DNA from 4 places in the Streptomyces sp. NPDC003635 genome. Region 4 is predicted to be linked to each of the others. Evidence: riboswitches for the same ligand, from Rfam matches in the RefSeq annotation. Region 4 holds a riboswitch; each other region holds the start of a gene.

Region 1 (6,975 bases), on a different contig from region 4:
GGAGGTTGACCGTCGTCATGATCAGGTCGTCGAAGTCGAGGGCGTTGGCCTCCCGCAGCCGCGACTGGTACAGCGCGTACGCCTGGGCGAGGGTCTTCTCGAAGCCGTCGGTCGCCTGGGCGGCGAAGTCCTCCTCGTCGATCAGCTCGTTCTTCAGGTTGCTGATCTTGGCGCTGAAGGACTTGGGCGGGTACCGCTTGGGGTCGAGGTCCAGGTCCCGGCAGACGAGGGCCATCAGCCGCTTGGAGTCGGCGGCGTCGTAGATCGAGAAGGAGGACGTGAAGCCGAGCTTCTTGCTCTCCCGGCGCAGGATGCGCACGCACGCGCTGTGGAAGGTCATCACCCACATCGCGTTCGCCCGCGGGCCGACGAGCTGCTCGACGCGCTCCTTCATCTCGCCCGCGGCCTTGTTGGTGAAGGTGATCGCGAGGATCTGGCCGGGGTGCACGCTCCGCTCGGCGAGCAGATAGGCGATGCGGTGGGTGAGCACCCGGGTCTTGCCGGAGCCGGCGCCCGCCACGATGAGCAGGGGGGTGCCGGAGTGGACGACGGCCGCGCGCTGGTTCTCGTTGAGCCCCTCGATGAGCGCGGCCGCGTCGATCGCCGGACGCGGGGCGCCGTCGCGGTAGTAGGCGTCCCGGTCCGGCGGCACGTCGAACTTTCCGCCGAACAGATCGTCCGGAACGGGCTCCGGAGCGTGCTCGTCCTCGGGCGGCGGCGGTTCTTCCTCGTGGGCCCGAGGACCCTGGAGATCGGCCAGGAAGCTGTCATCAAAGAGGCTGCTCATCGCTCTCCGAGTCTAGGGCGCCCCACTGACAGCCCGCCGCCACCCTGAGGAGATCGGCTGGTTTCAGAAGCCGAGGATCTTCCAGACCTGGCCGCCCGGGGTCTTCTCGCCCTCCAGAACAGTGCCGTCACGGTCCGCGACCGACCAGGCCGAGACGTAGACCTTTCCGTCGTGGGGGTCGACGGCGACGCCCGCGGGGAACGGCACCTTCACGTGCGTACGCCTGCCGTTCGAGACCTTCGTCACTACGCCGCCGAAGAGCTGGCTGACGTAGAGGTCGCCGCCGCCGTTGACCGCGAGGCCGCTGATCGGGCCGAAGCCGGACTTCCAGCCGAGGATCTTGCCGCTCCAGGGGTCGACGCGCCACACGCGCGCTGTGGGCTTCTCGGTGAGGCCGTTCAGCTCGCCGACGTAGAGCTTGCCGTCGGGGCCGAGCGCCAGGGACGTGGGGACGGACTCACGGCCGTTGTGGTCCGGGAAGACCGTGAGGGGACGGGCCTTGCCGGACTTGGAGATCTCGACGAGGTCGTTGCCGGCCGCGTCCGCGACGATCTTCCGGCCGTCCGGGAGGGCCAGGACGGCGTACGGGTTGGACTCCAGGCTCGCCTTGTGCGGGTTGTACTTCAGCTCCACGGCCGACACGTCGGCGGCGATCTTCGCCTTCCCGTGGCCGATGCGCAGCAGCTTGCCGAGGGTGTTCCAGGGCGGGCTCGTGGGCACCCCGGCCTCCGGCGGCACGAAGGTCTCCACGCCCCACACCTCGCCGTACCGGGCGGAGACACCGTCGACGCCGGTGGCGAAGCCGCCGTCGGGGGCGGCGCCCGAGGGCAGCCCCTTCACCACCCTGTGGTGCTTCCACGCGCCCCCGTCCCAGTAGATCTTGGTGACGGCCGAGGTGAGCCCGACGCAGGTCTCCCCCTCCGGCCCCTCACCGATGCATTTCCCGCCGCCCCGGCCGGCCTCGGCGACGTACAGCCGCCCCTGGTCGTACGAGAGCTGGCGCGGGTTGTCGAGCCCGCTCGCGATCACCCGGACGACCGGCCGGCCGTCCCCTCCCCCGCTCGCGCCGGCGGGCGCGACGCCCGCCGTGGCGGCGAGCGCGACGCCCGTGGCGACGACGAGTGACGTGCGCTTCCTCATGCCCGTACCCCCTACTCACCCACCGCGGCTCACACGACCGCGGCTGGCTGGAAGCTAGCGTCCGGAAGCGGGCGGAAGACGTCACTCCGAAGAAAATACGTACATGTCGCTGCAGATCCGTCCGTATTGACCACGCCGCGCAAAGCCCTGACCCAAGGTCACGAAAATGTATCGGGCATATCACCCATCAACCTTCACAGGGGCCACACGAGTTGGCTACCGTGCCGGGCAGGCCGTACGACCCCCACCGGCGAACCCCGCCGGGCCGCGCGGCCTCCGCCGAGTCCGTTGCCCGCCCACGGCAACCGGAGCCGGGGACCCACCGACATTGGGGTGAATCGACCCAACTCCCTCACCGGGACGTGGTCGTAGGGCAACCCTTCCTAACCACCCGCCCGAACCCGACAGCTAACTCGGTAGGCGGAGTACGGAAGGAGTCGCCTCCCTTGGCGTCGCACCGCAAGTCGCGTCCCGCCGGTACGCGCGTAGCAGGCATACGCACCCCTGCTCTGGCCACCGCCGCTCTCACCTCCGTGGCCCTGCTGTCCCAGACGGCCAACGCCAGCCCGGCCACGGACGACAAGCCGAGTCTCGAAGAGGTCGAGAAGAAGGTCGATGACCTCTACCGCCAGGCGGAGACGGCGACCGAGAAGTACAACGCGGCCAAGGAGAAGACGACCAAGCAGCGCAAGCAGGTCGACACGCTCCTCGACGACGTCGCCAAGCGCACCCAGAAGCTCAACGACGCGCGGGAGGAACTCGGTTCCTTCGCCGCCGCGCAGTACCGGACCGGTGCCTCCGCCCCCGACACCGCGACTTTCCTGCTGGCCGACACCCCGCAGGACTACTTCGACCAGACCCAGCTGATGAACCGGATGACCGGCCGTCAGAAGGAAGCGGTCGACGACTACATCACGCAGCAGTCCGAGACGATGAAGAAGCGCCAGGAGGCCACCGAGAGCCTCCAGACGCTGAACGAGTCGCAGAGCGATCTGAAGACCGCCAAGTCCACGGTCCAGAAGAAGCTCTCCGACGCGCGGGAGCTGCTCTCCGAGCTCACGGCCGAGGAGAAGGCGCGGCTCGCGGAGATCGAGCGCAAGAAGCAGGAGGAGGCCGCGCGCAAGGCGGCCGAGCTGGCTGAGCAGCAGGCGGCGGAGGAGCAGCGCCGCGAGGAGGCCGCGGAGGCGGCCCAGCAGCAGGAGAGCGGCTCCACCGGCTCCGGCTCCGCCTCGACCGGCTCCACCTCGACCGGCACCAGCGAGACCGACGCCACGGCGGACTCCTCCTACGCCACGAAGGCCGAGAAGGCGCTCGCCTTCGCCCGCGCGCAGATCGGCAAGCCGTACGTCTGGGGCGCCACGGGCCCGGACTCCTACGACTGCTCGGGCCTCACCCAGGCCGCCTGGAAGGCCGCGGGCGTGGACATCCCGCGCGTCACCTACGACCAGGTCAACGCCGGCACCACGGTCTCCCTCGCCAACGCCCGGCCCGGCGACCTCGTCTTCTTCTACGACGACATCACCCACGTCGGCATCTACATCGGCAACGGCATGATGATCCACGCCCCGAAGCCCGGCACGTACGTGCGCGAGGAGTCGATCTACTACGACGGCGAGGGCTCGATCCACAGCGTGGTCCGCCCCGCCTGAGCCTGGGCGGCACGCGCGCGGGGGCGTCCCTTCCGATGCCCCCGCCCGGATCCCCGCTCCCGGGCGGCCTGCCCGGAGCCGATAGGCACGGCGCGGGGGCTTGCTTCTCGGTGCCTCCCGCTTGCGCGCGTCCGGCCCCGGAGGCCACGCCTCACGCGCGTGGGTGCTTTCGTCCCCCACGCGCGCGTGGCCCGCGGGGAACGCGCCCGGGGATCTTTAGCATCGGCCGCATGCCCGGCACCTCTGCCCTTCGCTCACTCCGCGCCTGGTGGGCGCTGCGTCCTCCGGCGGCCGGTGCCGCGGTGATGGCGACCGGCATCGTCTCGGTCGGACTGCATCTCACCGGGTACGAGGTCCTGTCCCGGATCGCCCTGGCCGTGGGCTGCGTCGCCTGGCTGGGCCTCGCCGCGGACTTCGTCGTACGACTGGTGGGGCAGCCGGAGCGCTGGCGGCAGGAGGCCGGCACGCCCGCCGCGCTCACCGCCGTCGCGGCGACGACCGTGCTCGGCACCCGCTTCTCCCTGCTGGGCTGGCAGCACCTGGCCGAGGCGCTGCTGGCCCTGGCCGCGCTGCTGTGGCCGGGCCTGCTCTACGTCGTACGGCGCTGGCGGCGCCCGATGCCCGGCGCGGTGTTCCTCGGCTGTGTGGCCACTCAGGGGCTCGCGGTGCTCGGCGCCGTCCTCGCCGCGGCGGAGTCCTCGGCCTGGCTCGCGCACGCGGCGCTCGTGCTGTTCTGGCTGGGCCTCGTCCTGTACGCCTGCGCCCTCGCCCTGTTCGATCCGCGGCAGGTGTTCGAGGGCGCCGGTGACCAGTGGGTCGCGGGCGGTGCGTTGGCCATCTCGGCGCTCGCCGGGTCCAAGCTGATCGCCGCCGACGGGCCGCGGCTGTACCTGTGGAACGAGGACGCCGACGACGTCCTGCACACGGTCACCGTCGCCCTGCTGGTGCTCGACCTGGCCTGGTACGCGGTACTCGTCGTCGCCGAGCTGGTCCGCCCGCGGACCCGCTACGACGTCCGCCGCTGGTCGACCGTGTTCCCCCTCGGCATGACGGCGGCGGCGACCCTGTCGGTGGCCGCCGCCGTCGATGTGCCCTGGCTCGAGACCCCCGGCGAGGTCCTGCTGTGGATCGCCGTCGCGGCCTGGCTGGCCGTCGCCGTGGGGGCGGCGCGGGAGGAGCGGACCTACGCCGCCGCCGCGGCCGAGGAGGCCGAGCTCACGTCCACAGCACGGCGATGAAGATGTTCGCCGTGGTGAGCAGGCCCACCAGGCCGAAGAGGTTCTTGTCCACCTTCTCGTCGTCCCGCTTCACGTAGACGAGACCGAGGATCACGATCAGCAGGGCCAGCTTCACGCCGATCTTGACGTTGTCGACCGTCTGGTCGTCCGCCTGGTTCAGCCCGACCAGGATCACGCCGGTGACCAGCATCGTCGCCGCGCCGTGCAGCATCGCCGGCACGAATCGCGCCGTGCCCTGGCCCATCGCCTTCATCTGGGTGAGGAAGCCGCCCAGGAGCGAGGCGATGCCGATGATGTGCAGGCCGACGAAGAGATGGATGAGTACGTCCATGAGGCCGGAGCCTAATCAGGGGCCCGTGGGGCGCCCGACACCGGCCCACCCCCACGGCGACCGATCTTGCATATATGCGCTCCATAGCACCCCGCCACTCCCACCCGCCCCCGAAACCACCACTTCGGTCATCGCACAGCGTGAAGGCGACCGCCCCGATCACGGATCACGGTCACCTACGGTCACCGCACGATCCCCTCTTGGCAGTTCCGCACAACGCGTTACCGAGCCGACACACCCAGGTTTAGCGTCCTCCCCCAGGTGACCGGCTCCCCACCGCCGCCCGGGCCAGGGGCGGCAGTCGGCCACCACCGCCGAGAAGGTCCGGCGGTGGCCTGCTCCCCCTGTGCGGGCCGCCGCCGGACGTGCAGCTCAGGGCGGTCGTAGCAGTCGTGCGAAAGGACGTGCAGTCCACGTGGCAGCGCACCGCAAGCCCCGACAGCGCTCGGCCGGCGGCAACACCGTCCGTGCGGCCGCGACGGTCGCCCTCGCGGGGGCGGCCACCGCGACGGGCTTCGACGGGACCGGGCACGCCGAGCCCGAACTGACTCCGGCGCAGGTCAAGGCGAAGGTGGACCGGCTGTACCAGGAGGCGGAGACCGCCACCGAGAAGTACAACGGCGCCAAGGAGAAGGCCGAGGCGGCCGAGGCGCGGCTGAAGTCGCTGCGGGACGAGGCCGCGCGCAAGACGGACAAGCTCAACTCCGCCCGCGACGCGCTCGGTTCGATGGCGGCGGCGCACTACCGCGAGGGTGGTCTCGACCCCGCCGTACAGCTCGCCCTCTCCGAGGACCCCGAGCGGTATCTGGACGGCGCCGAGTTCGTCGAGCGGGTCGGCACCCGGCAGCGGGCGTCCGTCGCGGACGTCCGCAAGCAGCTGCGGGAGATCGAGCAGTTGCGCGGCGCCGCGCACATCGAGCTGGCCTCGCTCACGTCCCGGCAGGCGGAGCTGAAGCGGCACAAGAAGACGATCACCGGGAAGCTGGACGCGGCCAACCGGCTGCTGTCGCGGCTGTCGGCCGAGGAGCGCGCGGAACTCGACGAGGGCACCGGCCGGGCTTCCCGCGGGGTGTCGCAGGAGCGCGCGGGGCTGACGGCCCCCGGCTCCGCCACCGCCCAGGCGCCCACCTCCCGCGCGGCGGACGCGGTCGCCTACGCCTACCAGAAGCTCGGCAGCCCCTATGTGTGGGGCGCCACCGGCCCGAACGCCTTCGACTGCTCCGGGCTGACCCAGGCCGCCTATCGTGCCGCCGGCGTCTCACTGCCCCGCACGACCTACTCCCAGATCGGCGCGGGACGCCGGGTCTCCCGCTCCGAACTCCTCCCGGGCGACCTGGTGTTCTTCTACTCCGGGATCAGCCATGTCGGCATCTACGTCGGCAACGGCCAGATGATCCACGCCCCGAACCCGTCCGCTCCCGTACGCCTGGCGCCGATCACCGAGATGCCCTTCGCGGGGGCGACCCGGGTGGTGTGAGGCGCCCGGCCGTCAGACCAGCCGCCGGGCCGTCGCCCACCGGGTCAGTTCGTGCCGGTTGGACAGCTGCAACTTCCGCAGGACCGCCGAGACATGGGACTCGACCGTCTTCACCGAGATGAAGAGCTGCTTGGCGATCTCCTTGTAGGCATAGCCTCGGGCGATCAGCCGCAGCACCTCCCGCTCGCGTTGGGTGAGGCGGTCCAGGTCCTCGTCGACCGGGGGCGCGTCGGTGGAGGCGAAGGCGTCCAGGACGAAGCCGGCCAGCCGGGGCGAGAAGACCGCGTCGCCCTCCTGCACCCGGAAGATCGAGTCGATCAGGTCGGTACCGGTGATCGTCTTGGTCACATAGC
Region 2 (6,975 bases), on a different contig from region 4:
AGCTGCACGGCAAGTACCTGAACCACCAGCTCCCGCGCATGCTGCACACCATCGGCTTCGACAAGGTCTACGAGCGGGCCGAGGGCGCCTACTTCTGGGACGCGGACGGCGCCGACTACCTGGACATGCTCGCCGGGTTCGGGGTGATGGGCCTCGGCCGCCATCACCCCGTCGTCCGGCAGGCGCTGCACGACGTGCTGGACGCCCAGCTCGCCGACCTCACCCGCTTCGACTGCCAGCCCCTGCCCGGGCTGCTGGCCGAGCGGCTGCTCGCGCACAGCCCGCACCTGGACCGGGCCTTCTTCTCCAACAGCGGCACCGAGGCGGTCGAGACCGCGCTGAAGTTCGCCCGGCGGGCGACCGGAAAGCCGCGGATCCTCTACTGCGACCACGCCTTCCACGGGCTGACCACCGGCTCCCTGTCGGTCAACGGCGAGGACGGCTTCCGGGACGGCTTCGCCCCGCTGCTGCCCGACACCGCCGTCCCGCTGGGCGATCTCGACGCCCTGGCACGGGAGTTGAAGAAGGGCGACGTCGCCGCCCTGATCGTCGAGCCGATCCAGGGCAAGGGCGTGCACGAGTCCCCGCCCGGCTATCTGCGGGCCGCCCAGGAACTGCTCCACCGCCACAAGGCGCTGCTCATCGCCGACGAGGTGCAGACCGGGCTCGGCCGCACCGGGGACTTCTGGGCCTACCAGCACGAGGACGGCGTGGAGCCGGACCTTGTGTGCGCGGCCAAGGCGCTCTCCGGCGGCTATGTGCCGGTCGGCGCCACCCTCGGCAAGGACTGGATCTTCAAGAAGGTCTACTCCTCCATGGACCGGGTGCTCGTGCACTCGGCGAGCTTCGGGTCCAACGCACAGGCCATGGCGGCGGGGCTCGCCGTGCTCGCCGTCATGGAGAACGAGCAGATCGTCGCGGGCGCCCGCGCCACGGGCGAGCTGCTGAGGTCGCGGCTCGCGGCACTGGTCGAGAAGTACGAGCTGCTCGCCGACGTACGCGGCCGGGGCCTGATGATCGGCATCGAGTTCGGCCGGCCTTCCTCGCTGCGGCTGCGCGGCCGGTGGACCATGCTCCAGACGGCCCGCAAGGGACTGTTCGCGCAGATGGTCGTCGTTCCGCTGCTCCAGCGGCACCGGATCCTCACCCAGGTCTCGGGCGATCATCTGGAGGTGATCAAGCTGATCCCGCCGCTGATCGTCGGCGAACGGGAGGTGGAGCGGTTCGTGGACGCCTTCACCGAGGTGATGGACGACGCGCACAGCGGTGGCGGGCTGATGTGGGACTTCGGCAAGACGCTGGTGAAGCAGGCCGTCGCGAACAGGTGACCTCGGCCTTTGCCTCTGGGGCAAGTAATTTGCCGTAGAGGCAAATCTGCGGCTGAATGGAGAGCATGAGCTCTCCCGAGACCGGGCCGGCCGACGACCTGCCCGAGGTGGCGCCGCAGCTGCGTGCACTGCGGCGCCAGGCCTCCCTCACCCTGGAGGCCGCGGCCCGTGCCGCCGGGCTCTCGCCCGCCCATCTCTCCCGACTGGAGACCGGGCAGCGACAGCCCTCACTGCCGATGCTGCTCTCGCTCGCCCGTATCTACGGTACGACCGTCTCGGAGCTGCTCGGCGAGACGGTCGCCGACCGGGACGCCGTGGTGCGCGCCGCCGACATGGAACCGACCGAGGCCGGCGGCTGGACGTACCGGCAGGCCGGGGCGCCCGGTCGCGGAATGCAGGCGCTGCGGCTGCACGTCCCCTTCGGCTCCCAGGGCGACATCGTGCGGGTGCACCCGGGCGAGGAGTGGCTCTACGTCCTCAGCGGGCGGCTGCGGCTGCGCCTCGGGGACACCACGCACCGGCTCGCACCGGGCGACAGTGCCCACTTCGACTCGCTGACCCCGCACCGGATCGCCGCCCTGGACGAAGGCGGGGTCGAGCTCCTGTTCGTCCACACCCTGCTGCAGAGCCCCACGGCCACGTTGTGCCTGGGGCCCACCCCCTCACCGACCGGAGAGACGCCATGACCGACATGGAGGAGAAGTTCCCGCGCGCCCTGTGGGTCCGCCTGATCATCTACATCGCGGTGGGGCACGTCTTCGCCGCGTTCATCTACCTGCTCTTCGAGCTGGGGGCGAAGCAGTAGTCGTACGGCTCAGTCGAGCAGGCGCTCCCGGAGGCGCTCCCGGACCTCGGGGGTGATCCGCAGCGCCTGCTCCAGGTAGCTGTCGACGTCGCCCCAGGTCTCCTTGATGGTCTCGAAGGCCGCCGTCAGGTACTCGGCGCGCGCGTCGAAGAGCGGGCTGAGCAGCTCCATGACCTCGGGGGTGTGGCTGTTGTTGCGCTGCACCCGGTAGCGGCGGTGCTTGGCGTTCGACTCCAGGTAGTCGGCGATGATCGCCTCGCGCTCGACGCCCAGTGCCAGCAGGGTCACCGCGATCGACAGACCGGCCCGGTCCTTGCCCGCCGCGCAGTGCATCAGGGCCGGGACGCTGTCCTCGGCGAGGGAGTGCAGCACCTGGGAGTGCTCGGCCGTGCGCTCCTTGATGATCATGCGGTACGACTCGATCATCCGGTTCGCGGCCTTGCCGTCGTCCAGGATCTCCCGCAGCTGCTCGATCTCGCCGTCGCGGACCATCTTCCAGAACTCGGCGCCGTCCGCCGGGTCGGACAGCGGCAGGTTCACATTGCGCACCCCCGCCAGCTCGACGTCGGGGCCCTCCAGCTTCTGGTCCGCGGTGTTGCGGAAGTCGAAGATCGTGTGCAGGCCGAGGGAGCCGAGGAACGCCGCGTCCTCGTCGGTCGCGTGCGCGAGATGACCGCTGCGGAACAGCACGCCGTGGCGCACCCGGCGGCCGTCCACCGTCGGCAGTCCGCCGACATCGCGGAAGTTGCGCACTCCGGCCAGCTCGGGCTCGGTCGACGGGACCTGCTGCGTCACTTGGGCTCCTCCCACCGGATGCCGCCGACTCTGCTCGTCCGCGGGCACGGTCCGACGATACGACATGGACCATGGCCGACCATTGAATACGGCAAAACGGGCGAACAGCGCTGAAACCCTGCCCATTCATCGCCGATTTGTCTAACAGTCGTGATGCGTCACTTCTCCGGCTGCGCCGCTTCTGGTCCTTCTGTCCGAATTGCAGCCTTCATTCCAACTCGCTCTGGAGTAAAGGACTCTGGAGCAACGTCACGTGAGCAGGGTCATATCCGTGACGGTGCGTCGCCCGTCATGTCCACGTAATTCAAGCGTTTTTCAAGGGCATTTGCGGGAAACGGGCACCTCCTAATGAACGGAAAGTGACGGCGAATTCCCACAAGGGATCAAGAGGGATGGGTTCGGGTGGAACCTTCTGCTTGTCCCTTTGCGTCTTGGTCGCTTACGTTCCCACCCATCCGAGCGGACGCCGAATCCTGCCGCCGCTCGGAATCCGCACACTCACCCGTGCACGGCAGGAGCGGGGGACCCACAGGCACCACCGCCTGGTCCGGTCTCCGGAACAGGCTCGGGGTCAAGTCGTGCCCAGCGCGCGGCCGGACATCTCCAGTCCGCACCCGACAGCTCACCTCGCAGGCGCCGGAGAGGAATTCGCCATGCCCGCGAAGGGTAAGCACCGCCGTCCCAAGACCCTGCGCTTCACCCGCACGATCGCCGTCGCCGGAACCGGTGGCGCCGCGCTCGCCCTCCCGCTTCTGGGAGCCACCGGCGCCCACGCGGCCCCGTCGCAGTCCGTTTCGGAAAAGGCCGTTCAGTCGGTTCAGGCGGCAGACAAGAAGGCTGCGGACAAGAAGGCGGCCGAGAAGAAGGCCGCCGCGAAGAAGACGACCGGTGCGAAGACGTACACGGTGCGGTCCGGGGACTATCTCTCGAAGATCGCCGACGAGCAGGATGTCAGCGGTGGCTGGGAGAAGCTCTACCAGGACAACCGTGCCGCCGTCGGTGCCGACCCGTCGCTGATCCACCCGGGTCTGAAGCTGTCGATCGGCAAGAAGGCCGCCTCGACGGCCACCGCCGAGAAGCCGGCCGCGAAGTCCTCCACCCCGTCCTCGGCCACGTCCTCCTCGGACTCCGCCAAGTCGTCGCAGTCCGCGGAGGCCTCGCAGTCCTCCGAGGCCCAGGCGACCACGACCACGCAGGCCGCCCAGTCCTCGGCCAGCGGCTTCACCGCTCCGGTCTCCGGCGCCGGTGTCGGCACCGCCTACAAGGTCGCGGGCAGCATGTGGTCCAGCGGTTACCACACCGGTGTCGACTTCGTCGTCCCGACCGGCACCTCGCTGAAGGCCGTGGGCGCGGGCACCGTCGTCTCGGCCGGCTGGGCCGGCGCGTACGGCAACCAGGTCGTCATCCAGCTCGCCGATGGCCACTACGCCCAGTACGCCCACCTGTCCTCGCTGTCCGTCTCCAGCGGTCAGTCGGTGACGGCGGGCCAGCAGGTCGGCCTCTCCGGCTCGACCGGCAACTCGACCGGACCGCACCTGCACTTCGAGATCCGCACCACGCCGGACTACGGCTCGGACGTCGACCCGGTCGCCTACCTCCGCGCCCAGGGCGTCTCCCTCTGACGGACGCTCCACTCGGAACCACCTGCCTGACACGCCGCCGAAGGCCGGACCCCCGATCCCCGGGTCCGGCCTTCGGTGTGGTGTGCCGGGCAGGGTGGTCGAGGCCCCAACAGCCGTGATCCGGTGTCTATTCCGGAGTTGGCGAAGGCTTGAAGAGTGGCTTATCTCACCGTCCGTCAACCCCTGCCTACGGTCGCGTAGGTCACATTCGAAGGTGAATCATGACCCGATGTGGCAGACGATTCGCAGAGTGACAAAAGAGCGGTGATCGGGTCGTACGTGGCGGTGGGGGACAGCTTCACCGAGGGCGTCGGCGACCCTGGCCCCGACGGGGCGTTCGTCGGCTGGGCCGACCGGTTCGCGGTGCTGCTCGCGGACCGCCGGCCCGAGGGCGACTTCAGCTACACGAACCTGGCGGTGCGCGGCAAACTGCTGGACCAGATCGTGGCGGACCAGCTCCCGCGGGCCATGGAACTCGCCCCGGACCTGGTCTCGTTCTGCGCAGGCGGCAACGACATCATCCGGCCCGGCACCGACCCCGACGAGGTCGCCGAGCGTTTCGAGCGGGCTATCGCCCGGCTCACCGAAGCGGTCGGCACGGTCATGGTGACCACCGGCTTCGACACCCGTGGCGTGCCCGTGCTGAAGCATCTGCGCGGCAAGATCGCGACGTACAACCTGCATGTGCGGGCCATCGCCGACCGGTACGGCTGCCCGGTGCTCGACCTGTGGTCCCTGAAGACCGTGCAGGACCGGCGCGCCTGGGACGGCGACCGGCTGCACCTCTCGCCGGAGGGGCACACGCGCGTGGCGCTGCGCGCGGGCCAGGTGCTCGGCCTCGAGGTGCCGGCCGACCCGGACCAGCCGTGGCCCCCGCTGCCGCCCCGCGGCACCCTGGAGGTCCGGCGCGACGATGTGCAGTGGGCGCGCGAGTACCTGGTGCCGTGGATCGGACGCCGCCTGCGCGGGGAGTCCTCGGGCGACCATGTGACGGCCAAGGGCGCCCTGTCGCCGGGCGACATCAGGATGCGGATCGAGGCGGCGGTCTGAGCACGGCACCTGCGCGCGGGGGCTCGGCCAGGGCGTGGGTCGGGGTGGTGCTCCGAGGGTGGCTCCAGGCGCGCCGGGGGTCGATCACTACGCGGATCGTGACGCCTGCGCGCGGGGGCTCGGCCAGGGCGTGGGACGAGGTGGCGCTCTGAGCGCCGGCCTCGGCGCGCCGGGGGCTCGACCAGTGAGGTGACGGCGGGGGAGTGGTGCACGCGCGCGTGCGGGCCCCGGTGCTGGGATGGGCGCGAAGCGCCCCGACGTCCGGAAGGCCGGCCCCGCATGTCCGCACCGCTGCCCCGCACCACCGCCACCCTCGCCGTCGCCCTGCTCGCCCTCGGCCTGCCGTTCCTCGCCGCCGCACCGGCGACCGCCCTGACCACCACCACTGCGGCCTTCGCCGCCCCGGTCGTGCGCGGCGCGCCGGACCTGGCGACCGTCACCGTGACCGGTGTCGGGTCCGCGACCGCCGCGCCCGATCTGGCGACCGTCAGCGTCGGGGTGGAAGCCGTCGGCAAGACCTCCCAGGCCGCGCTGGAGGCCCAGAGCAAGGCCGCCAAGTCGCTGCTGAACGCGGCGCGGGAGCGGGGCGTGGGCGATCAGGACGTCCGTACCGAAGGGCTGACCCTGATGCCCGTGTACGACCACCAGGAGGGCAAGTCCACCCTGACCGGCTATCAGGCCACGCAGATGTTCTCGCTCAAGATCCGCAAGGTCGAACGGACCGGCGAGGTCCTTCAGGCCGTCACGGATGCCACGGGCGACGCCGGCCGGATCCACGGGGTCGTCTTCGACGTGGCCGACCGCACCGAACTGCGGGCACGCGCGCGTGGCGCCGCGCACACGGACGCGCACGCGAAGGCGCTCCAGTACGCCGAGCTGAGCGGGCGGCGGCTCGGCCGACTGGTCTCCCTCACCGAGAGCGCGTCGGGCGGCCCCTCCCCGGTACCGCTGCCGGCGGACGTCGTCGCGGGCGGGGCGGGAGTGCCGGTCGCGCCGGGGGAGATCCAGGACGAGGTCCGGGTCACGGCGGTGTACGAGCTGGACTGACCGGGCCGGCTCACCGCGCCGCCGCGGTCAACGCCTCCCGCTCCACGCCCAGTTCGCGGGCGAGCGCCTCGTCGGCCCACTCCTGTGCCCGCGCGCGGGAGAGCGCGCCCTGGTAGGACGTCAGCTGGACGGCGAGCCCGTCCAGCAGGGCCGTCAGACGCAGCGCGGCGCCCGGCGGGTCGGGGCAGTGGAACTCGCCCGCGGTCACCCCTTCGGCGATGACCTCGGCGAGAGCGGCCTTCCACTCCTTGTCCAGAGCCTGGGTGACCTCGCGCAGCGCCGGTTCGCGCAGCGCCGCCGCCCACCCCTCGATCCACAGCCGCCAGCC
Region 3 (6,975 bases), on a different contig from region 4:
CGAGGGCGGCGGCCGGATCCACACCCAGCTCCTCCAGGAGGGCCTGGCGGACGAACTGCAGCTGGTCGTGGCGCCGCTGTTCGTGGGCGACGCGTCCGCGCCCCGCCTCTTCGGGCCCGGCGGATACCAGTCCGGCCGGCTGCGCCTCGTGGAGTCCCGTCGTATCGAGGACGTGGTGCTGATGCGCTACGAGCCCACGGCACCCGGCCAGGGCACGCGGGCGACCGCCGCCGACCACCACTGGCTGCGGCTCGCCTGCGAACTGGCGCAGCTGTGCCCGCCGTCGCGGACCGCGTTCAGCGTGGGGGCGGTGGTGGTGGCCGCCGACGGCACGGAACTCGCGCGCGGGCACTCCCGGGAGGGGGACGACCCGGTGGTCCACGCGGAGGAGGCGGCGCTGGCGAAGATCGACCCGGCGGATCCGCGGCTGCCGTCCGCCACCGTCTACAGCAGCCTGGAGCCGTGCGCCCGGCGGGCCTCCCGTCCGGTGCCCTGTGCGCGGCTGATCCTGGCGGCGGGGGTGCGCAGGGTGGTCACGGCCTGGCGGGAGCCCGACACCTTCGTGACGGACGCGGACGGGACCGGGCTGCTGGCTGCGGCCGGGGCGGACGTGGTGGTGCTGCCGGAGCACGAGGGCCGGGCGATGGCACCGAACCGACATCTGCCGGCCTGACCCCGGCGGCTACGCAGGTTGGCCCAACACGGACTGCGCCCCACCCCCGGCTGGGCCACGCTGCCCACATGAGGTCAGTTCGAAGGCGTACCGCCGCGCTTGTGCTCGTCGCCCTCCTCGTCAGCGCCTGCGGTGCGGCCGGGGCCGGTGAGCGCGGCAAGGCCAGGGCGCTGCCTCCCGACGCCGGGTTCACCCACCCCGGCGTGCTCGTCAGCGCGGCCCAGCTGGCCGCCGTACGACAGAACGTCACCGCCGGGAAGCAGCCGTGGCTGAAGGCGTACCTGGGGATGCGGGACAGCAAGTACGGGGCGTACAGGTACCGGGCCCGGCCGCGCGCCGACGTGCACTGTCCCGCCGGGAAGAAGGCCGGCCGGGGATGTGCTCAGGAGCGGCAGGACGCCATCGCCGCCTACACGCAGGCCCTGTTGTTCACCGTCACCGGCAAGCCGAGGCACGCCCTCAAGGCCAGGGAGATCATGGACGCCTGGTCGGCGACGCTGAAGCGGCACACCGGGGAGGACGCCGGGCTGCAGGCGGGGTGGACCGGATCCACATGGGCCCGGGCCGCCGAGATCGTCCGGTACAGCCCCGGGTCGGGCTGGCCGCCGGACCGCGTGGCCCGCTTCGAGCGCATGCTGCGCACCGCCCACCTGCCCCAGGTCACCCAGAAGGTCCCGGACGTCAACGGCGACCGGGACCTCGTCACCACCGACGCCGCCATCTCCATCGCCGTCTTCCTCGACGACCACGCGACCTTCGACCACGCCCTCGCCCGCTACCGCGACCGCGTACCCGCCTACTTCTACCTGGAGAAGGACGGCCGCCTCCCGCTCACCCCGGCCGGGTCCGGCATGAACACCCCGCAGCGGCTGGCGTCGTACTGGTTCGACCAGACGACGTACCGGACGGGCCTCACCCAGGAGACCTGCCGCGACTTCGCGCATGTCGGCCGCTCCCTCGCCGCCACCGCCCACATCGCCGAGACCGCCTGGCACCAGGGCGTCGATCTGTACGGAGAGGCCGAGGACCGGCTGACGGCCGCGATGGCACTGCACGCCCGCCACCAGCTGGGGGAGCCGGCGCCGGGGTGGCTGTGCGGGGGCGAGGTCGAGCGGACCCTCGGGCCCGATCTCGAGGTCGCCCTCAACCATCTGGAGGACCGGCGCGGCGGCTCCGTCCCGGCCGCCCGCAGGCTCGCCGAGAAGACCCGCCCGGCCGGTACCGACAACCTCTTCGTGGCCTGGGAGACCCTGACCCACGCCGGGAACCCCGCCGCGTGAACAAACGTGTGTGCTTCGTGTCCCGCGGATGACGTACACTGGTTTCACCGACGCGGGGTGGAGCAGCTCGGTAGCTCGCTGGGCTCATAACCCAGAGGTCGCAGGTTCAAATCCTGTCCCCGCTACTGAAGGCCGAGGGCCGGAACTCGTTCAACGAGTTCCGGCCCTCAGTCGTTTCCGCGTGGGTGTCATGGCCGTTCGCGGTCCGTTCCGTGTGTGTTCCCGGTCTCATCCACTCGGCCCACCCCGATCGCCCCCCGCCCCCGCTCCGGGAAACCTGGAGGGACGGCGGACGTGGTGGGAGGCGGCGGTGCGGATCTCAGGGGTGGCGAACGCACGGCGCGTCCCGCCCGCACGCACTTTCGTCCGGCTGCTCCCGGCGCTGCTCATCGCGGGCGGAGTCCTGTACGACTTCGTCACTCCCCGCGGCTACACCCCGGTCCCCTTCTTCACCGCCGCGCCGCTGGTCGCCGCGCCGTTCTTCAGTCTCCTCGGCACCGTCGTCACCGGGATCGGGGCCCTGATAGCCACCTACGGCGTCCATGTCCGCTTCGGCTTCGGCCTCGACGCGGACACGGTCACCGAGGTGCTCACCGTCGTCACGGTCGCCGTCCTGGCCACCGGGCTCAATCTCGTCGTGCGCCAGGGCCATCTGCGGCTCGCCTCGCAGCGCGAGATCGCCGAGGCCACCCAGCGCGCCGTCCTGCCCCTGCCCATGGAGCGGCTCGGCGGGTACGAGATCGCCGCCCGCTACGAGGCGGCGCAGGCCGACGCGTTCATCGGCGGCGATCTGTACGCGGTGCAGGACAGCACCTATGGCGTCCGGCTCGTCGTCGGTGACGTGCGCGGCAAGGGGATGGGGGCGGTCGCGGCCGTCGCCGTCGTCATCGGGGCGTTCCGCGAGGCCGCCGAGCAGGAGCCGACCCTGGAGGCGGTCGCGCAGCGGCTGGAGCGGGCGCTGAACCGGGAGGGCTCCCGGCGCGACGGGATCGACGCCGTCGAGGGGTTCACCACCGCCGTACTCGCCGAACTCCCGCACGGCGACGGGGGCGTACGGGTCGTCAACCGCGGTCATCCGCCACCGCTGCTGCTGTACCCCGACGGCACCGTGCGCCCGCTGCCCGCCCGGGAGCCCGCGCTGCCCCTGGGCATGAGCGAGCTGGGCAACTGGCCGGCCACAGCCGACGAGGTCCCCTTCCCGCCCGGCACCACCCTGCTGCTGCACACCGACGGACTGTCCGAGGCCCGGGACGCGCACGGCGCCTTCTACGACCCCGAGCTGCGGCTGGCCGGCCGCACCTTCGCCGATCCCGGCACGCTGATCCGGACCCTCGCCGAGGAGGTGCGCCGGCACAGCGGGGGAGGGATGGCGGACGACATGGCGCTGCTCGCCGTGCGACGGCCCTGACCGTCACCGGGGGTGACCGGACAGACGCCCTCCGCATAACAACTGACACACCGTCAGCACTACTGTGACACCTGAAGCGTGGCCAACTCGCCCGATTTGGCCCCCTGGTGACCCGAAAGTCCAGGCCGGAATCGTTAATGATCAAGAGGAACAGCTTGGAATCAGCGCCCCGGGTCTATTAACGTTCGATAACGCAGCGCGGTCGTCCCAGCCGTCACAAGAGTCGGCTCCGTGCGCACGCGCCGAATCCCGTAAGGGAACCGGGGAACCACCAACTTGGGGTGAATCGCTCGTATTTCGCCGGACATGAAACGGCGGATATACGCGCGTAGGAGACCTTCCTGCTCCGAACCCGTCAGCTAACCCGGTAGGCGAGAAGGAAGGAAAGGAGCACGCCCACGTGGCGTCAAACCGGCCTGGCCCTGAGGCCCCGTTCGTGCCGAGCCAGCGTGACACCGAGGCTTTCGGCTACGGCAGCCACCGCACCGACGAGGGCCCTTGGGAGGAGTGGAACCCCACCGCGGAGTCCATTCGCCCGGTACGCGGCCGGCACCGCGTCGCCAAGCAGCGCGGCGGACTCGCCCGCAGCTCCACGGTTCTCGGCGTCGGCGTCATAGCCGCCGTCGGCGCGGGCGGCATGGCCAGCGCGCAGTCCGGCAAGCCGCCGGTCGCGATCACCATGCCCGACCTGCCGCTGATCAACGACTCCGCGGACGAGGCTCCCGAGGCCGACACCACCCCGCTCAGCAACATCGGGGTCACCACCACCGGGACCGAGCAGGCCGCCGACGCCGGCGAGGCGCTGCGCGCCCGCATCATGGCCCAGGCCGAGCAGCAGCAGGACCAGGTCGACACCAAGGCCGCCGAGGCCGCCGCCGCTGCCGCCGAGAAGGCCGCCGCGGAAGCCGCCGCGAAGGCGGAGAAGGAGGCCGAGGCCAAGGCCCAGGCCGCCAAGGAGAAGGCGGAGGAGGAGGCCCGCGAGAAGGCCGAGGCCGAGCGGCTGGCCCAGCTCGCCAAGCAGTTCGCGCTGCCCACGTCCTCGTACACCCTCACCTCGACCTTCGGTCAGGCCGGGTCGCTGTGGTCCTCCGGCTACCACACCGGCCTCGACTTCGCCGCTCCCACAGGTACCCTCCTCAAGGCGGTCCACACCGGCACGATCACGGCGGCGGGCTGGGACGGCTCCTACGGCTACAAGACCGTGCTCACCCTGGAGGACGGCACCGAGATCTGGTACGCGCACCAGTCCTCGATCAGCGTCAGCGTCGGCCAGAAGGTCAACACCGGTGACGTCATCGGGCGCGTGGGCGCGACCGGCAACGTGACCGGCGCCCACCTGCACATGGAGGTCCACCCCGAGGGGTCCACCTCCGGCATCGACCCGCTGGCCTGGCTGCGCAGCAAGGGCCTCAACCCCTGATTCAGCCCCCCGTGTGATCCCCGGCGGTCCTGACGGCACATCCCCCCGACGTCAGGGCTGCCGGTTACGCATGTCTACGTGCGGTACGGGTTGTACCCCGGGTACGCGGGATAGGCCTGGTAGGTCGGCTGCGCCGGGTTTCCGTACACCCCGTGGACCGGCCACGGAGGCGGCAGCACCGGCACCGGCGGGGCGGTGACCCGGGCCGCGTGGTCCAGGGCGGGCCGCGCGATCTCCCGGCGCCGCCACAGTTCCCCCAGCAACTCCGCTTCCCGTACGACGAAGTCGGCGCCCGCGCGGCCCCGGCGGCCCCGGTGCCGCAGGAACGCCAGGGAGGTCGCGTACGCCTCGTAGTGCGCCACCTCCCGCGCCGCCCGCTTTCCGGCGTGACGGCGGGCGTACTGACGGGCCAGGCGCCGGGCCCGCATCGAGCTCAGCGCGAAGGGCTCGCCGGGGGTGAGCCAGCCGGCGACCGCGTAGGCGGGCAGCTCCTCGCGCACGGTGCGCAATTCGCGCTGGCGAGTCCAGATCACCAGCCAGGTCAGCAACCCGAACGCGGGCACCATGATCGCCGCGTACACCGCGAAGAAGCCGTACGGACCGAAGACCGACGAGCCGTTCCACATCGCGTGCAGGCCCATCGCGAGCAGCAGCCCGGACAGCGGAAGCAGCACGCGCCGCCAGCGCTGACGGTCGCCGGAGAGCGCGGCGACACCGAAGCCGATACCGGTGAGGACGGTGAAGAGGGGGTGCGCGAAGGGGGACATGACGATGCGCACGAAGAAGGTCGCGGCGGTGACGGAGGCGATGCCGCTGTCGCCGGTGAGCTGGTCGGTGCCGAAGGCGGTGCCCAGGTAGAGGATGTTCTCGGTGAACGCGAAGCCGGTGGCGGTGATCCCGGCTATCACCACCCCGTCGACGAGCCCGGTGAAGTCCCGCCGCCGGAAGAGGAAGACGAGCAGGACGGCGGCCGCCTTCGCGGACTCCTCCACGATCGGCGCTATGACGGTGGCCCCGAGGGTGTCCGCGCTGGACGGGTCCGCGGTGGCCGTGGCTATCCATCTGGTCGCGAAGCTGTTGGCGACGATCGCTATGAGCGCGGCCGCGCAGGCGCCCCAGGCGAAGGCGAAGAGCAGATTCCGCCAGGGGCCCGGCTCGACCCGGTCCAGCCAGCGGAAGGCGGCTATGAGCAGCGGCACCGGCAGGACGGCGAGCCCGAGGCCGACCAGGAACCCCTGGGTGCCGGTCTGTTCCCGCACGAGGGCGAGGATGACGAGACCGGAGAGGGCGAGCAGGGTGATCAGCGCGCCGTAACGCACCCATTTCCGCTGCCACCAGTGCGCGTGCCGCAGTGCGCCGCCGGGCGGACCGGTGGGGGGCGTCGGGTACGGGGGACAGGTGGCCACGGCATTGACCCTAACGAGGGAGGGGCGCTGCCCGCAGAGGGAGAGCGGTGGGCTCAGGCGCCGGTGGGGGGTTCGTCCGAGTGGGGCACGCGCTGGTCTGCGCGCTGCTGTACGCGACGGAAGAGCAGGTCGTTCACGACATGACCCTTGTCCAGTCCCTGGCCCTCGAAACGGGTCAGCGGCCGGAACTCGGGACGCGGCGCAAAACCGCCGTCGGCCTGCGTGTTCTCGAAGTCCGGATGGGCCGTCAGTACCTCGAGCATCTGCTCGGCGTACGGCTCCCAGTCGGTCGCGCAGTGCAGCAGCGCGCCGGGCCTGAGCCGGGTCGCGGCGAGGCTGAGGAACTCCGGCTGGATCAGCCGCCGCTTGTGGTGCCGCTTCTTGGGCCAGGGGTCCGGGAAGTAGACGCGGAGCCCGTCGAGCGCGTCCGGGGCGAGCATCTCGCGGAGCAGGATGATGGCGTCGCCGTTGCCGACGCGGATGTTGGACAGGCCGTGGTGGTCGGCGAGGTTGAGCAGATTGCCCTGGCCGGGGGTGTGCACGTCGACGGCGAGCACGTTGGTGTCGGGATCCGCGGCGGCCATCTGCGCGGTGGCCTCGCCCATCCCGAACCCGATCTCCAGCACGACGGGACGGTCGTTGCCGAACATCTCCGACAGGTCGATGACCCGCTGCCCGTCGATGTCGAGCCCCCACTTGGGCCACAGCCGCTGCAGCGCGTCCGCCTGCCCCGCGGTCACCCGGCTCCGCCGCGGCTGGAAACTCCGGATCCGCCGCTCGAAGTGCGA
Region 4 (6,975 bases):
CTCATGCCATCGAGTATCCACCCGCCCCTGGGGGGTCGCTCGTGCGCCCCTTCACAAGCTCTTGGAGGGGGTGTGCTATCCTCCGCGACCTGCGTGACCCAGGTCATGGCGTCGACCCGGAACCGCGGTGTAGGGGAGACCGTTGTCAATGCCGCGTGAGCTGCCTCTCTGGGCATCCGGGGCCACGGTGAGCCCTCCGAAACACCCCCGCGCGCCTTCCCCTCCCGGGACCCTTGGCCACCCCTTCTGAACGTGTTCAAGGGGCCGTTGGGGCCCCGGAAGGGCCAACCCGACCCCTTCCGCACCCCAACCGAGCCGAATTCCTTGTGAAGAACTTCACGAAGTTTCCCGACGAAGTGTCGCCCAGGGACCCTCGAGAGCCACTCAAACCATGCTCAGACGGCGACATGACCTGCTCAACCGAGGCTACCGGTGAGTAACAACGGGTGGCAAGGGAGGGCTGGGAGAGCGCCGGGAGAGCGCCTTGAGAGCCCCGGGGGAGCTACGCCACCGACCAGGCGATGCCGTCGAGGATGTCGTGCTCGCTGACGACGACCTCCTCGGCACCGATCCGCTCCATGATCGCCAGCAGGACGAGGGAGCCGGCCGCGATGACGTCGACCCGACCCGGGTGCATCGACGGTACGGCCGCCCGCTCGGCGTGGGTGGACCGCAGCAGCCACTCGGTGATCTCGCGGACACGGTCGCGGGAGACCCGGGAGTGGTGGATGCGGGCCGAGTCGTACTCGGGCAGCTCCTGGGCGATGGCGGACACGGTGGTGACGGACCCGGCGAGCCCCACCAGCGTGTGCGCCTCGCGCAGCGGCACGGTCCGCTCGGCGAGGTCGAGGGCGGCCTCGATGTCGGCGCGCATGGCGGCGATCTGCTCCTCGGTGGGCGGATCGGAGACGGCGCCGTCCCGCACGAGGTGCCGCTCGGTCATCCGCACGCATCCGACGTCGACGGACCGGGCGGCCCGTACGTGCTGCGCGCCGACGACGAACTCGGTGGACCCCCCGCCGATGTCCACGACGAGGTAGGGCCCCGGGACATGGTCGTGCTCGGCGAGCTCCCTGGTGGCCCCGGTGAAGGAGAACTCGGCCTCCTGGTCCCCGCTGATCACCTCCGGCTCGACGCCCAGGATGTCCATGACCCCGCGCACGAAGTCGTCCCGGTTCTCGGCGTCCCGGGAGGCGGAGGTGGCCACGAACCGCAGGCGCTCGGCGCCGTGCTCCTTGATGACCTCCGCGTACTCCCGGCAGGCGGCGAAGGTCCGCTCCAGCGCCTCCGGGGCGAGCCGCCCGGTCCGGTCGACCCCCTGCCCGAGCCGGACGATGGTCATACGGCGGTCCAGGTCGACGAGTTCGCCCGTGACCGGGTCGGTGTCGGCGACGAGGAGCCGGATGGAGTTCGTACCGCAGTCGATGGCGGCGACTCGGGTCACTTGGCCTCCTCCTGAACCGGCGTCACGCACGAGCCCTTGCGCCACCACTCCGGCAGCATCGCGAGCGCCTCGTCCCCGAGCGGGTTCACCCCGGGCCCGGCGGCCAGCGAGTGCGCGACCAGGACGTGCAGGCACTTCACGCGGTCCGGCATGCCGCCCGCGCTCGGGAAGCCCGTGAGCTCCTCGATCTCGTCGCGGCGGCGGATGTAGTCCTCGTGGGCGGCGCGATAGGCCGCGGCCAGCTCCGGGTCGGTCGCCAGGCGCGCGGTCATCTCCTTCATCACGCCGTTCGCCTCCAGCGTGCCGATCGCCGAGTTGGCCTTCGGGCACGTCAGGTAGTACAGCGTCGGGAACGGCGTGCCGTCCGGCAGCCGGGGCGCCGTCTCCACCACGTCCGGCTGTCCGCACGGGCACCGGTGCGCGATGGCGCGCAGCCCGCGCGGCGGCCGCCCGAGCTGCTGCTTGAAGGCCTCGACGTCCGCGTCGGTCGGCTCGGTGCGGGAAGTGGTGGGCGGGGGCGTTTCCATAAGGGCCTTAACAGTCTTTCGTCTTCGTTTGTCGGTCTGCGGTGTCTGCCGGGCGGCGGCGGTTAGCGGTCGGCGGCGTCGGACTTGTCGACCCCGTCCCAGACGTTCGAGTACCAGGGCCGGTCGGCGGCGCCGAGGTCGGTGCGCGTCTGCTTCGCCGCGTCGGGGTCGATCACCACGAAGCCGGTCTCCCCCGGCATCACGTAGTGCAGCCGCTCCCGGATCCGCTGCTCGGCGAACGCGTCGTCCTGCCAGCGTGCCTTGAGATCGCGCAGTTCCTCGACCCGCTCCCGGGCCTGCTGCTGCTGCCGTTCCAGATCCGCGATCTCGGCGCGCTGGGCGACGTACTGCCTTATCGGATAGGCGAGGGCGACGACCAGGGTGCAGACGACCAGGGCGAGCAGGGCCGCGCGGCCGGTGAGCCGGGAGCGGCGGGCCTGCCGTTTGGTCTGGGAGCGGTAGACACGGGCCGCCGTCTGCTCGCCCAGCAACCGGATCCTGGTCGCGGTGGAGAAACGGTCCCGGTCCTTGACGGCCATCTCTCACTCCCGTTCACACACGCGCGTACGTCCCCGCACACGGTACGGGACCGAGTACGGGGACGTACGTACGACTGGCTATGCCTTCAGCAGGCTCAGCCCTTTCCGTGCTTACTGGTTCGCGGAGCGAAACCGGGGGAACGCGGAGCGGCCGGCGTACACCGCGGCGTCGTCGAGGATCTCCTCGATGCGCAGCAGCTGGTTGTACTTGGCGACGCGGTCCGAGCGGGCCGGGGCGCCGGTCTTGATCTGGCCGCAGTTCACGGCGACGGCGAGGTCGGCGATGGTGACGTCCTCGGTCTCACCGGAGCGGTGGGACATCATGCACTTGAAGCCGTTGCGCTGGGCCATCTCGACGGCGTCCAGGGTCTCGGTCAGCGAGCCGATCTGGTTGACCTTGACGAGCAGGGCGTTGGCGGAGCCCTCCTCGATGCCGCGGGCGAGGCGCTCGGGGTTGGTGACGAAGAGGTCGTCGCCGACGATCTGGACCTTGTCACCGAGCTTCGCGGTGATGGTGTTCCAGCCGGCCCAGTCGTCCTCGAACAGCGGGTCCTCGATGGAGACGAGCGGGTACGCCTCGACGAGCTCGGCGTAGTACTCCGTCATCTCGGCGGCCGAGCGGTCCTTGCCCTCGAAGGTGTAGACGCCGTCCTTGTAGAACTCGGAGGCGGCGACGTCGAGGGCGAGGGCGATCTGCTCGCCGGGGGTGTAACCGGCCTCCTTGATGGCCTCGATGATGAGGTCGAGGGCGGCGCGGTTGGACTCCAGGTTCGGGGCGAAGCCGCCCTCGTCGCCGAGACCGGTGGACAGGCCCTTCGTCTTCAGGACCTTCTTGAGGGTGTGGTAGACCTCGGCGCCCCAGCGCAGTGCCTCGGAGAAGGACTCCGCGCCGATCGGGGCGATCATGAACTCCTGGATGTCCACGTTGGAGTCGGCGTGCGAGCCGCCGTTCAGGATGTTCATCATCGGCACCGGCAGCAGGTGCGCGTTCGGGCCGCCCAGGTAGCGGAAGAGCGGGAGGTCGCTGGCCTCGGAGGCGGCGTGGGCGACGGCGAGCGAGACGCCGAGGATGGCGTTGGCGCCGAGGGAGCCCTTGTTGTCGGTGGCGTCCAGGTCGAACATGGCCTGGTCGATCAGGCGCTGCTCGGTGGCGTCGTAGCCGACCAGCTCCGGGCCGATCTGCTCGATGACGGCGAGGACGGCCTTCTCGACACCCTTGCCCTGGTAGCGGTTCGGGTCGCCGTCGCGGAGCTCGATGGCCTCGAAGGCGCCGGTGGAGGCGCCGGACGGAACGGCGGCACGACCCGTGCTGCCGTCGTCGAGGCCGACCTCGACCTCGACCGTGGGGTTGCCTCGGGAGTCCAGGATTTCCCGGGCTACGACGACGTCGATGGACGGCACGAGCATCTCCTTCATGGGATGTGACGCTGGAAGTGCGGGGCACGTGAGCCTTGCGACTAGAGCCTAACCGCCTGAGGGACATCGGCCAGCCGACCGACCGTCCCGTGGACAAGGACAGACGGTACCCATTGTTTCTCGCCGGAACAAAGGATCCGTGAACTACGGGAGAAGAACTGCTCGTAGAAGGACCGCTCACGGAAGAAAAACCCCGCCCCGGTGCGTACGGGGGAACACGCACCGGGGCGGGGAGCCCGTGGGGACGGGGGGTGACCCTCACGAGGCCTCCAGTATGGAGGACTCGCATGGGAGGGCCCTGTGGTTCGGCTACGGGATTACTTGAGGTGCAGCTGCTGACCGGGGTAGATCAGGTCGGCGTCCTCAACGATGTCCTTGTTGAGCTGGTAGAGCTTCTCCCAGCCGCCCTTGACGTCGTGCTCCTCGGCGATGGTGCTGAGGGTGTCGCCCTTGGCGACCTTGTACTCGCCGTCACCCTTCTTGACCTTCTTGCCGGTCGGGGTGGTGACGGTCTTCTTGGCGGCCGGGCGCTCGGCGGAGCGGGAGGCCGGCTGCTCGGTCTCACGCGGCGCCGGGGTGCTGCTCTCGGTGCTCTCGGTGGAGCCGGAGGTGCTGGAGCCACCGCTGTACGTGGCGTTCGACAGGCCGACGCCGCAGTGCGGCCAGGCACCCTTGCCCTGGCCCGCGAGAACCTTCTCGGCGATCTCGATCTGCTGCGCCTTGGAGGCCTGGTCGGCGGTGGAGGCGTAGGCCGTGCCGCCGTACGCGGCCCAGGTGGAGGCCGAGAACTGCAGGCCGCCGTAGTAGCCGTTGCCGGTGTTGATGGACCAGTTGCCGCCGGACTCGCACTGGGCGACGGCGTCCCACTCGGAGGCGGTGGCGGCGGAGGCGTTGCCGGCCGCCATCAGCGGGGCGGCGACGGCGGCGCCGGTGACACCGGCGATGGCGATGGCGCGAGTGGCCTTGGACGGACGACGGTGCTTGCCCTTGCCGGAAAACAGCATGGATCGATCCCCTCACCGACGCCTGCGAGGTGAGCTGTCGGGTTCGGGCCGGTTGAGTTGCCCGGCCGTACACCTTTCGGCGTACGGCTCCACCCCAAGCCGCTCCGGTCAACCGACCGGCGCGGCGCTTACCTTGGGTCCCCCGCTCCTGCCTACGGCGCATGACGCGACGACTGTTCCCGGACGGCCACCGGCAGGATTCGGCGTGCGGCAGTCGGGGCCCGCTGCTTGCGAGCGGTCATGACCGTAGACAGGCGATCCGCGGAATTTCAAAGACGATCAGGGCTTCTGAGACTCATCCCACACTTTCACCAAAGCGGACATTCAGTGCGAAGTGTGACGCGAACTGGCCCTGGTTTTCGACCGGTTAGTCCCCTACTTCAAGGGTCTGACCGGGAGTGATACGGCTGGGGTCGGGACCGATGGCCGACTCGTTGGCGGCATAGAGCCCGCGCCATCCGCCACTGAGGTCAAGGGAGTCGGCGATGCTCGCGAGGGTGTCGCCGGCGCGCACGAGGTACGAACCGTCCGCCCCGCTCTCGTCCGCGGGCTTGCCGCGATGACGACCGACGCCGGTGTCGACGAGGGTGGAATCGCTCCCGACCCAGAGGATGTTGTCCGAGTTGTCCAGTCCGGAGATCCCCGTGAACAGGCCGTCGACCTCACGCGCGGGGTCACTCTCGGAGGAGCCGGACGGACCGGACGAGCCGGACTTTTCGGACGACCCCTTCGACCCATCGGACCCCGAAGGCCTCGCCGACTCGGTGGACTTGTCCGACTTATCCGGTTTTGCCGACTCGGTCGAGCCCGTCGACTCCGCAGAGCCGCTCGACGCTTCGGGCGACACGGAGGCGCCGGAGCCCGCTCCCGAGCCGGAGCCGGAGCCCGAGTCGCCCGCGGACTCGGAGGCGTTACCGCCGAGGGAGTCCAGCAGGCCTGACGAACCCGACGCGTTGGACGAGTTGCCCGATTCGGACGATCCGGGGGAATCCGTCTCTTCCTCGACGCCCGTGTCGATGCCGACCGAACCGGACTTGGCGTCCAGGCCGGAGAGCGGGCCGCAGGTCGGCCAGGCGGCGAGGCCCTGGTCGGCGAGGATGCGCTCGGCGACGGCTATCTGCTGGGAGCGGCTGGCCTGGTCCGCGCTGTCGGCGTACGTCGTACCGCCGTACCGCTCCCAGTTCTCCTGGGTGACCTGGAGACCGCCGTAGTAGCCGTTGCCGCTGTCCTCGCTCCAGGAGCCGCCGCTCTCGCATTCCGCGACCCTGTCCCACGTGTTGCCCTCGGCGGCGCTGGCGCCCGAAGCGCCGAGCAGCGGGATGGCGATGGCGGAGCCGGTCACTCCGGCCGCGACGATGAGAGCCGGAGCCTGGCGGGGGCGACGGTGACGACCGTTCCCGGAGAGCATGCGGGGGCCTTTCGAAGACAGCAGGGACCGGCGCGACGCCCGCCGTGTTTCCGGTGGCGCGAGGCGTCGCGCTGACGAGTGAACGTATCGGCAGACGATCACTTGTCACAAGTTAATGCCGCGCAGATCACGTGAAGATCACGAACTTGAGGGCGTGTCACGTTTGACCTGACGGCTCCTCAGGGGGAGGTGGGCGTGCACTCGACCGGAAGGGGGAGTTCAGGCGCGGGGGCCTGAACTCGGTCGAAGGAGAGCTCAGGCGCCGGGCGTGAACTCGACCGGGAGCGTGCGCAGTCCGCGCATGATGAGGCCGCCGCGCCAGCGCAGGTCGGTGGGATCGGCGGCGAGTCGCAGATCCGGCAGCCGGGTCAGGAGGGTGGCCAGCGCGGTCTGGCCCTCCAGCCGGGCGAGCGGGGCACCCAGGCAGTAGTGGATGCCATGGCCGTAACCGAGGTGCTGGTTGTCGCGCCGGGCGAGGTCGAGGGTGTCGGGCGCGTCGAACCGGGCCGGGTCCCGGTCGGCGGCGGCGAGCACGACCAGCACGGGGTCGCCGGCGCCGATGTCCTGGCCGCCGATGCTGAGCGGCCGCGTGGCGAACCGCCAGGTCGCCAGCTCGACCGGGCCGTCGTAGCGGAGA

Evidence for each region. Region 4 has a riboswitch for cyclic di-AMP ahead of ACWDRW_RS11395 (transglycosylase family protein). Riboswitches for the same ligand answer to the same signal wherever they lie in the genome.
Region 1: it holds a riboswitch for cyclic di-AMP, as region 4 does, so the genes downstream of both, ACWDRW_RS05345 (NlpC/P60 family protein) here and ACWDRW_RS11395 (transglycosylase family protein) in region 4, are expected to answer to the same signal.
Region 2: it holds a riboswitch for cyclic di-AMP, as region 4 does, so the genes downstream of both, ACWDRW_RS39505 (peptidoglycan DD-metalloendopeptidase family protein) here and ACWDRW_RS11395 (transglycosylase family protein) in region 4, are expected to answer to the same signal.
Region 3: it holds a riboswitch for cyclic di-AMP, as region 4 does, so the genes downstream of both, ACWDRW_RS00060 (M23 family metallopeptidase) here and ACWDRW_RS11395 (transglycosylase family protein) in region 4, are expected to answer to the same signal.

Annotation. Positions count from the first base shown of each region.
Region 1 covers NZ_JBSFOK010000004.1:6,759-13,733, reverse strand. The annotation lists gene pcrA (DNA helicase PcrA) at 1-787, opposite strand, end outside; gene ACWDRW_RS05350 (ScyD/ScyE family protein) at 851-1,927, opposite strand; cyclic di-AMP (ydaO/yuaA leader) riboswitch at 2,195-2,365, shown strand; gene ACWDRW_RS05345 (NlpC/P60 family protein) at 2,374-3,576, shown strand; gene ACWDRW_RS05340 (tellurite resistance/C4-dicarboxylate transporter family protein) at 3,807-4,814, shown strand; gene ACWDRW_RS05335 (hypothetical protein) at 4,792-5,145, opposite strand; gene ACWDRW_RS05330 (NlpC/P60 family protein) at 5,561-6,622, shown strand; gene ACWDRW_RS05325 (LuxR C-terminal-related transcriptional regulator) at 6,635-6,975, opposite strand, start outside.
Region 2 covers NZ_JBSFOK010000090.1:4,581-11,555, reverse strand. The annotation lists gene ACWDRW_RS39525 (aspartate aminotransferase family protein) at 1-1,328, shown strand, start outside; gene ACWDRW_RS39520 (helix-turn-helix domain-containing protein) at 1,394-2,014, shown strand; gene ACWDRW_RS39515 (DUF6126 family protein) at 2,011-2,133, shown strand; gene ACWDRW_RS39510 (tyrosine-protein phosphatase) at 2,143-2,928, opposite strand; cyclic di-AMP (ydaO/yuaA leader) riboswitch at 3,418-3,577, shown strand; gene ACWDRW_RS39505 (peptidoglycan DD-metalloendopeptidase family protein) at 3,582-4,550, shown strand; gene ACWDRW_RS39500 (SGNH/GDSL hydrolase family protein) at 4,815-5,600, shown strand; gene ACWDRW_RS39495 (SIMPL domain-containing protein) at 5,880-6,647, shown strand; gene ACWDRW_RS39490 (TetR/AcrR family transcriptional regulator) at 6,658-6,975, opposite strand, start outside.
Region 3 covers NZ_JBSFOK010000001.1:14,905-21,879, reverse strand. The annotation lists gene ACWDRW_RS00080 (dihydrofolate reductase family protein) at 1-673, shown strand, start outside; gene ACWDRW_RS00075 (alginate lyase family protein) at 742-1,953, shown strand; tRNA gene ACWDRW_RS00070 (tRNA-Met) at 2,005-2,078, shown strand; gene ACWDRW_RS00065 (PP2C family protein-serine/threonine phosphatase) at 2,279-3,361, shown strand; cyclic di-AMP (ydaO/yuaA leader) riboswitch at 3,592-3,750, shown strand; gene ACWDRW_RS00060 (M23 family metallopeptidase) at 3,762-4,781, shown strand; gene ACWDRW_RS00055 (PrsW family intramembrane metalloprotease) at 4,856-6,187, opposite strand; gene trmB (tRNA (guanosine(46)-N7)-methyltransferase TrmB) at 6,241-6,975, opposite strand, start outside.
Region 4 covers NZ_JBSFOK010000009.1:38,027-45,001, forward strand. The annotation lists gene ACWDRW_RS11370 (NAD(P)/FAD-dependent oxidoreductase) at 1-5, opposite strand, end outside; gene ACWDRW_RS11375 (Ppx/GppA phosphatase family protein) at 503-1,444, opposite strand; gene ACWDRW_RS11380 (DUF501 domain-containing protein) at 1,441-1,971, opposite strand; gene ACWDRW_RS11385 (FtsB family cell division protein) at 2,034-2,510, opposite strand; gene eno (phosphopyruvate hydratase) at 2,622-3,911, opposite strand; gene ACWDRW_RS11395 (transglycosylase family protein) at 4,244-4,930, opposite strand; cyclic di-AMP (ydaO/yuaA leader) riboswitch at 4,935-5,100, opposite strand; gene ACWDRW_RS11400 (LysM peptidoglycan-binding domain-containing protein) at 5,298-6,338, opposite strand; gene ACWDRW_RS11405 (cytochrome P450 family protein) at 6,594-6,975, opposite strand, start outside.